2 linked regions of the Rhodoligotrophos appendicifer genome follow. The protein of the gene in region 2 binds, or shares a complex with, the protein of the main gene of each other region. Links are inferred from orthologs where the notes say so. Each region holds a gene or a part of one and is shown on either strand. Other genes may lie near its edges.

Evidence for each region.
Region 1: the proteins of ccmE (region 2) and ccmB are in contact, whole or in part, in a solved structure (PDB 8CE8), measured with the Escherichia coli proteins. The link is inferred for Rhodoligotrophos appendicifer from one-to-one orthologs.

The regions. Positions count from the first base shown.
Region 1 is NZ_VHKL01000009.1:127,160-131,452, forward strand. Bases 479-3,342 are described here. They hold ccmB (heme exporter protein CcmB), read left to right. Parts: upstream 479-1,508; coding sequence 1,509-2,177; downstream 2,178-3,342. Other genes in these bases: acnA (aconitate hydratase AcnA), read right to left, coding at 479-598; ccmA (heme ABC exporter ATP-binding protein CcmA), read left to right, coding at 901-1,512; FKM97_RS19670 (heme ABC transporter permease), read left to right, coding at 2,247-2,966; ccmD (heme exporter protein CcmD), read left to right, coding at 2,978-3,166; FKM97_RS19680 (DsbE family thiol:disulfide interchange protein), read left to right, coding at 3,169-3,342. Also shown: more of acnA, read right to left, coding at 1-478; more of FKM97_RS19680, read left to right, coding at 3,343-3,780; FKM97_RS19685 (MarR family winged helix-turn-helix transcriptional regulator), read right to left, coding at 3,858-4,293. UniProt on the Escherichia coli protein: Required for the export of heme to the periplasm for the biogenesis of c-type cytochromes.
Region 2 is NZ_VHKL01000003.1:283,017-287,181, reverse strand. The notes cover bases 453-3,188. They hold ccmE (cytochrome c maturation protein CcmE), read left to right. Parts: upstream 453-1,460; coding sequence 1,461-1,916; downstream 1,917-3,188. Other genes in these bases: FKM97_RS08315 (heme lyase CcmF/NrfE family subunit), read left to right, coding at 1,913-3,188; ccmI (c-type cytochrome biogenesis protein CcmI), read left to right, coding at 453-1,416. Also shown: FKM97_RS08330 (sarcosine oxidase subunit beta family protein), read right to left, coding at 1-114; more of ccmI, read left to right, coding at 292-452; more of FKM97_RS08315, read left to right, coding at 3,189-3,907; FKM97_RS08310 (cytochrome c-type biogenesis protein), read left to right, coding at 3,910-4,165. UniProt on the Escherichia coli protein: Heme chaperone required for the biogenesis of c-type cytochromes. Transiently binds heme delivered by CcmC and transfers the heme to apo-cytochromes in a process facilitated by CcmF and CcmH.

The DNA of each region.
Region 1 (4,293 bases), on a different replicon or contig from region 2:
TCGTCCATACCGTGCGAGACAGATATTCGAGGTTCACCTGATGGCAAATGCCGGTGCCGGGCGGCACGACGCGAAAATTCGCGAAGGCGTCCTGGCCCCATTTCAAGAATTTGTAACGCTCGCCATTGCGTTCATATTCCCGCTCGACGTTGAGCTCGAAGGCATTGGAGCTCGCGAAGAAGTCAACCATCACCGAGTGATCAATCACCAGGTCGACCGGTGCCAAAGGGTTGATCTTCTCGGGGTTGCTGCCGAGCTGCTTCATGGCATCGCGCATGGCTGCAAGATCCACGACCGCCGGAACGCCGGTGAAATCCTGCATCAGCACCCGGGCCGGACGAAAGGCAATTTCGCGATCACTCTTCCGCGTCTTCAGCCATTCGGCCATGGCGAGGATATCGTCCTTCGATACGGTACGCCCATCCTCATGGCGCAACAGGTTCTCGAGGAGGACCTTGAGGGAAAAGGGAAGTTGCGAGACCCCAGGGAGCCCATTCTTCTCCGCCTCCGGCAGGCTAAAGTAGTCATAGCTTCGAGTGCCGACCTCAAGTGTGCGGCGGCATTTGAAGCTGTCGAGCGAACGGGGTTCGATGGTCATCGCGGTCCTCTGGGGAAGTGCGGGAGTGAATTCAATGGAATGAACAGGGTCGGCAAATAATGGCAGATATACCGCGCCGACATACTGGCGGCACCGCCGCGGAAGCTGTCGCTTCATGGAAACGCGGCACGGGGACCTGAGCCGGCATGCGGGTTCGGTTCATCTCCGGGTTCTATAGACTCTTTCCAAACAGGTTGAAAGTAGTCCTCAAAGCTAACGACATCAAGAAAGCAGGCGAAGCGCCACCCCCTATGCGTTGCCAAAGCTCTCCTGTACATGAAGAGCCTTGCGATAGGAGCACAATGACACGGCTTGCGGCAGAACAGCTGGCATGCGAACGAGGCGGACGCGACGTGTTTGCCGATGTCAGCTTCCAGCTCCATGGTGGCGAGTCCCTGCTGCTCACCGGGCCCAACGGTTCGGGCAAGACGACGCTCATGCGCGCACTCTGCGGCCTGTCGGAGATCACCCAGGGCAAGCTTGAACTTAGGGGCTTTCCGGGCGACCTACCGATCCCCCAGCGCAGCCACTATGTCGGGCACCAGGAGGCCATAAAAGTGGCGTTCACAGTCACCGAGAACCTTCAGTTCTGGGCGAGCTTCCTCGGCGGGGGCAATGTCGCCCTGGCGCTGGAGGCTTTCGGGCTGGCTCGCCTCGGACCGTACTCCGCCGGCCTCCTCTCCTCAGGGCAGCGACGCCGGCTGGCCTTGTCGCGATTGTTGCTGGTGAAACGGCCGATCTGGCTTCTCGACGAGCCGACGGTCGGGCTGGACGCGGCATCACAGGCCGTTCTGGGCGATCTCCTCACTGCTCATCTCGCGGACGGCGGCATGGTCATCGTCAGCTCACATGTGGATTTGCCATTGACGCCCAGCCTGCAGTTGGACATGGCGGAGCACGCTGTCCTTCCATGAGAATATTTCTGGCCATCCTCTTCCGAGACATCCGGCTGGCGCTGCGCCAGGGCGGGGGCGCGGGCACGGCCCTGGGCTTCTTTCTTGCCGTGGTCATCCTGCTGCCTTTGGGGATCGGACCCGACCTTGCTGTGCTCTCGCGCATCGCGCCCGGGGCCCTCTGGATCGCGCTGCTGCTGTCGGTCCTGCTCTCTGCGGAGCGTATTTTTCAATCCGACTATGAGGACGGTTCATTGGAGGTGATGAGCATGGGGCTCGTGCCCCTCGAGCTCATCGCGCTCGCAAAGGCGCTGGGGCACTGGATCACGACCGCCCTGCCCCTGGCGATCGCGGCCCCGCCCCTAGGAGTTCTGCTGAATGTCGCTCCCGAGGTGGTGCTGCCGCTGTGGGCTGCCATGCTTACTGCCTCGCTGGCCTTGAGCCTCCTCGCCAGTCTCGGAGCTGCACTTACGGTGGGCGTGCGGCGAGGCGGTCTCATCGTCTCCATTCTGGTCCTGCCGCTCTATATTCCTGTGCTCGTGTTCGGGATATCGGCGAGCGTCGGTCTGTCCGCGACGACGGAGGTTTTCGGCGCCTCGATGCTGATGCTGACCGCGATCACGCTCGCGTGCGCCGTGCTCTGTCCGGTCGGCGCTGCTGCCGCACTCCGGGCTCATATGAAGTAAGACGCCCCGGCAGGAAGTTGAAAACCCGCCGCATTGCAGATTTCCCCCGTTCAGTTTAAGTGCCGACTCATGCAACGTTTTGCAAATCCTACGCGCTTCGTTCAGCTTGCTGCCACGTTGCTGCCCTGGACGGCGAGTGCAGCAGCGCTGCTGCTGATCACGGGGGCCGTGTGGGGACTGGTCTATGCTCCGCCTGATTATCAACAGGGGGAGACCGTCCGCATCATGTATGTTCATGTTCCGGCGGCATGGATGGCGATGTTCGTCTATTCGAGCATGGCCGCATCCAGCGTCGTCGCAATGATTTGGCGACACCCGCTGGCTGATGTCGCTGCGAAAGCGGCAGCACCGATCGGAGCCTGCTTCACCTTCCTGGCTCTCGCAACCGGTTCTTTGTGGGGGAAACCAATGTGGGGTGCCTGGTGGGTCTGGGATGCCCGGCTCACTTCGGTCTTCGTGCTCTTCCTGCTCTATCTCGGCTACATGGCGATCTGGCAGATCATCGAGCAACGTCAACGGGCGGCAAGGATCGCGCAGATCGTCGCGGTCGTCGGCTTCGTGAACATACCCATCGTAAAATTCTCAGTGGATTGGTGGAACTCGTTGCATCAGCCTGCGAGTGTGCTCAAGATCGGAGGCCCGGCGATCGATCCGTCCATGCTTTGGCCGCTTCTGATCATGGGGCTCGCGTATCTGTTCCTGTTCATCACGCTGCTGTTAATTTCGATGCGTACGGAGATCACCTCGCGGAGGATCGCTGCGATGGAACTTGCCGAGGTCAGGGCTTAAGGAAGAATCCCATGTCGTTTGAGGCGCCACACGTTGCCTTCGTGGTCGCGGCTTATGTCCTCACCGCGCTCGTGCTTGCGGCGATGACAGTGGGCATCATCATTGCTTATCGACGGCAGGCGAGACGGCTGCAGGAGCTCGAGGAGCGTGGCGCGCCACGACGGCCGATCCGATCCCAAGCGATGGGACAAGAGACGTGAACATGGCTGCTGAAGCCCCCAAACCGCATGGCGACGAGCCTCGCAAGCGGCGCGTTCTGCCACTGGCAGTCCTTCCCGTCATCCTGTTTGCCCTGCTGGCCATCGTGATGATGATGCGCCTTTTCGGAGGAGATCCGTCGAAGCTGCCGTCACCGCTGATCGGAAAGGCGGTGCCGGATTTCGCCCTTCCCGGGCTTGCCGGCCTTCAGGCCGAAGGGATACCGGTCCCCGGGTTCTCGACCTCGGACCTGGCAAAGGGCGACGTCACTCTCGTGAATGTCTGGGCTTCCTGGTGCGTGCCCTGCCGACAGGAACATCCCATCCTCATGCAGCTGGCCACGGATCCAAACGTGAAGATCCTGGGGATCAACTACAAGGACAATGCGGAGAATGCGCGCCGTTTCCTCGGTCTTCTGGGCAATCCGTTCAGAGCCGTGGGCATTGATCCAGAGGGAAAAACCGCGGTCGAATGGGGTTTTTATGGGGTTCCAGAGACGTTCGTGGTGAACGGCAAGGGCATCATCACCTACAAATGGATCGGTCCCATGACTGCAGACATCGTCCAGCAGAATATTTTACCAGCCATTACCGCTGCTCGAGCCGGGCGAAACTGACGTTGGAGATCTCGGACAAGCCGACCTCGGCGCATAGTGGAGATGAGGCCCCCGCCTTCATCTCCACACAATAAGGATTACGACGACAGGGTCGCCCGGGGACGCCTGCCGCGAGGCCTCGGCTCCGGAGGTCGCGTAAATCCATTCGCATGAGCTTCCATCTGCAGCCCATAGGCCTCCGACAATGCGCGCAATCCTTCCAAGAGATCCCGCTGCACGTTTTTCGGCACGACGTTCAACATCTTCTGCTCAACGGCCATGGCTCCTGGCTGAGCCGATTGCAATGCGCGGCGTCCCGCGGCCGACAATTTGATCGTATTCGTGCGACCGTCTTCACGCGTGCGTTTCCGCTGCAGGAGGCCGTTCTTCAGCAAACGAGCAACGAGGTCGGCCAGCGTCGAACGGTCGATGCCGGTGGCACGTACGAGCTGGGTCTGGCTGGCGCCTTCGTTCTGCGCCACGGCAAGCAAAACCGTGAACTGCCTGTGAGTCAGTCCGCTATATCCGTTGTGA
Region 2 (4,165 bases):
AATGATCACTACATCATAGGCGGGTTTCGGTTCCGGGCTGCGCCAGGCGCGGCTCCAGTCCTTGTGATAGTTCAACGCATTGCGTGCGAGAGAAAAAATCGAGTAAGGCTTCATGGTCTCACGGGCCCGGCCCAGAATCCTGGGAATTTCGGCGCGCGCGTGCGCCTGGATTTTTTGTCGGTTGGAACTTAACACCGGCTGCTTGCCGAGCCCACGGGTTTGCGACGCAGGGAGCCAGAACTGCGACACCGGACCACGCAGAGGCGTGCTCGGTCGACCGGGTTGAATACGATGGGTCTGTGGATACTCGTTGCTCTGCTGACTGCCATCGCCCTCGTGGCGGTGCTCTGGCCCTTGGTGCGCGCCGATGCGGCAGGCCCGACCGCGGCGGATCAAGAGGTAGCCGTCTATAGGGACCAGTTGACCGAGATCGACCAGGACCTCGGACGCGGACAGATCGCACCGCGCGAGGCGGAGGCGGCCCGCACCGAGGTGGCGCGGCGGCTGATCGCTGCTGCCGACCGGTCACAGGACGTCCGCCGGGAGGGGCCGGTGAGGCCCATGCTCCTGGCCGGGCTCATCGGCGTTCCCCTGTTAAGCCTTGCCGCCTATCTGACGCTGGGCCAGCCGCTGATGCCGGGCGTACCCCATGCGGAGCGCATGGCACATGCCTTGGAGAACCGCGATTTCGACGCCCTGGTGGCGCGTGTGGAGGCGCATCTGGCGGACAATCCCACCGATGCCGAGGGTTGGGGCGTGGTGGCGCCGGTCTATCTGCGCCAGGGGCGCTATGCAGACGCCGCCAACGCTTATGTGCGGATCATGAGCTTCAAGGGCGAGAGCCCGGACATGCTGACCAATTATGGCGAAGCGGCCACGCTTGCCGATGGCGGGATCGTCTCCGAGCGGGCGCGGGAGGCGTTCAGCGCGGCCTTGAAGGCCGATCCCAAACAGGCAAAGGCCGATTTCTACCTGGGCATGGCGGAGAAGCAGGACGGCAAAACGAGCGAGGCCCTGGCCCGCTGGGAAAAGCTGATCGCGGAGGCTCCCGCTGACGCGCCCTGGCGCGGCTTCGTGCAGGCCAATATCGACCAGACCAAGGCGCCGATCCGGAGCGTCGCGGGGCAAGATGCGGCGCCCGCCTTGTCGGAGGGGCAGGTCGAGGCGGTGACGTCGCAGGATGCAGTCTCCCAGCAGGCGATGATCCGCCAAATGGTGGACGGGCTGGCGGCACGGCTCGAACAGGACGGCAATGATCTGGAGGGCTGGCTCCGGCTCGCCAGGGCGCGGGTGGTGCTGGGCGAGGCGGAGGCGGCGAAGGCCGCGCTCAATGCGGCGGCCGGCCGGTTCAAGGACGACCAGGCGGCCATGGCGCGCATCGCGGAAGCGCGCAAGGCGCTGGGGGTCGAAGGATAGAACGGCAGCCGGTTCGACCGGCACGATGAAAGCGAAGAGACACGATGGCACTATCGAGGAAGCAGAGGCGAGGGGCATTCATCGGATCGGGACTGGCGGTGCTGGGCGTCGCCGCCGGACTGGTGCTCTATGCGCTGAGCGATACGATCGTGTTCTTCTATACACCCAGCGAAGCAGCCCTGAAGGTGTCACCAGGGCAGCGCTTCAGGCTGGGCGGGCTGGTGGAGCAGGGCAGCGTCAAGCAATTGCCAGACGGACGCATCCAGTTCACGGTGACCGATACGGACAAAAGCCTGCCCGTCGTCTATGCCGGAATCCTGCCGGATCTGTTCCGCGAGGGACAGGGGGTGGTCGCCGAGGGCGCGCTGGACGGACAAGGCGGGTTTGCGGCCGATACGGTGCTCGCCAAGCATGACGAGACCTATATGCCGCGCGAGGTCGCGGATGCCTTGAAGGCCAAGGGCGTGTGGAAGGACGGTGAGGCGGTGAAGACGCAGTGATCATCGAGGCTGGACATTTTGCGCTGGTTCTGGCCACCGTCATGGCGCTCTACCAGGCGCTCGTGCCGCTCTATGGCGCGCAACGCGGCAATGCGCGGATGATGGGCGTCGCCGGCACGGCGGCGCTGGCGCAGTTCGTGTTCATTGCGACGGCGTTTCTGGCGCTGACCTATGCCTTCGTCGTCTCGGATTTCTCGGTGCGTCTCGTCTGGGCGAATTCCCATTCCGCCAAGCCGCTGCTCTACAAGATCTCGGGGGTGTGGGCCAATCATGAGGGCTCCATGGTCCTCTGGGTGCTGATCCTGTCGCTGTTCGGCGCGCTGATCGCGCTGTTCGGGCGCAATCTGCCGCTGCCGCTGAAGGCGCGGACGCTGAGCGTCCAGGGTATGATCGGGCTCGCCTTCCTGCTGTTCATCCTGCTGACGAGCAATCCGTTCGAGCGGCTGATGCCACCGCCGGTGGACGGCAACGGCATCAATCCGCTGCTGCAGGATCCGGCGCTCGCCTTCCACCCGCCCTTTCTCTATGCGGGCTATGTCGGGTTGTCGATCGTGTTCTCGTTTGCCGCCGCCGCCCTGATCGGCGGGCAGGTGGACGCCGCCTGGGCACGGTGGGTGCGGCCTTGGACGTTGGCTGCGTGGATGTTCCTGACGGTCGGCATCGCCATGGGCTCGTGGTGGGCCTATTATGAACTCGGCTGGGGCGGCTGGTGGTTCTGGGATCCGGTGGAAAACGCCTCGCTGATGCCGTGGCTGGTGGCCACCGCACTGCTGCATTCAGCGGTCGTGGTGGAAAAGCGCAATGCGCTGAAAGTCTGGACCATCCTACTGGCGGTGCTGGCCTTCTCGCTGAGCCTGCTCGGCACGTTCCTGGTGCGCTCGGGCGTCCTGACCTCGGTGCATGCCTTCGCCGTCGATCCCGAACGCGGGGTCTTCATCCTGCTCATCCTGTGCCTGTTCATCGGCGGCGCCCTGAGCCTGTTTGCCTGGCGCGCGCCGCAGCTGAAGCAGGGCGGGCTGTTCGCGCCGGTGAGCCGCGAAAGTGCGCTGGTCGTGAACAATCTGCTGCTCGCGGCAGCGGCGGCCGCGGTGCTGACGGGAACGCTCTATCCCCTGGCGCTCGAGGTGCTGACGGGCGCCAAGATCTCCGTGGGCCCCCCCTTCTTCAACCTGACCTTCGGGCCGCTGATGCTGCCCCTGCTGTTGCTGGTGCCGATCGGGCCGATGCTCGCCTGGAAGCGGGCGGATGCCTGGGCTGCGGTGCAAAGGCTCTGGGCTGCGGCGCTGATCGCCCTCCTCGGCGGCGGGATCGCGTTTGCGCTCAAATCCGAGGGGCCGATGCTGGCGCCACTGGGGATCGCGCTGGGGCTGTGGCTCATTGCCGGAGCCTTCGCAGAGCTCGCTTTCCGGACCAAGCTCGGCCAGGACAGGCCGGCAGCCTCGCTGCGGCGGCTGGTGGGGCTGCCACGCTCGACCTTCGGCTCGGTGCTGGGCCATGCCGGTGTCGGCGTGATGGTGCTGGGAATCGTCGGCGTGACCGCCTGGCGGCAGGAGCAGGTTCTGGTCATGGCGCCGGGACAGGTGGTCAACATGGCCGGGGCCACCGTCACCTTCGAAGGGGCGGTGCCGGTCAGCGGGCCCAACTGGCGCGACGAGCAGGGGCGGTTCAAGGTCGAATCGGGCGGCCGGGTGGTGAGCCTCCTGACACCCTCCAAGCGGACCTTCCAGCCCAGCGGCCAGACGACCTCGGAAGTGGGCATCCATCCCTTCTGGTCTGGAGATCTCTACCTCGCCATGGGCGATTCCCAGGCCGATGCCCCGGCGGGTGCCCGGGTGGTGCGGCTCTATTTCAACCCGCTGGTGCCGCTGGTCTGGATCGGCGCGGGGATCATGTTCCTGGGCGGGGCGATCTCGCTCACCGACCGGCGCTTCCGCATCGGCGCGCCGATGCCGGCGAAGGCGAAGCCCGGCCGCTCGCTGCAACAGGCCTGATGATGCGGCGACTGATCCTGGCGAGCCTCCTGGCCTTGGCAATGACCGTGCCGACCTTGGCGGTGCAGCCGGACGAGGTGCTGCCGGATGCCGCGCTCGAGGCGCGGGCACGGACGCTGTCGGCGGAGCTGCGCTGCCTCGTGTGCCAGAACCAGTCGATCGACGATTCGGATGCACCGCTGGCCCGCGACCTGCGATTGATGATCCGGGAGCGGCTGACGGCGGGGGACAGCGACGAGACGATCATCGACTACGTGG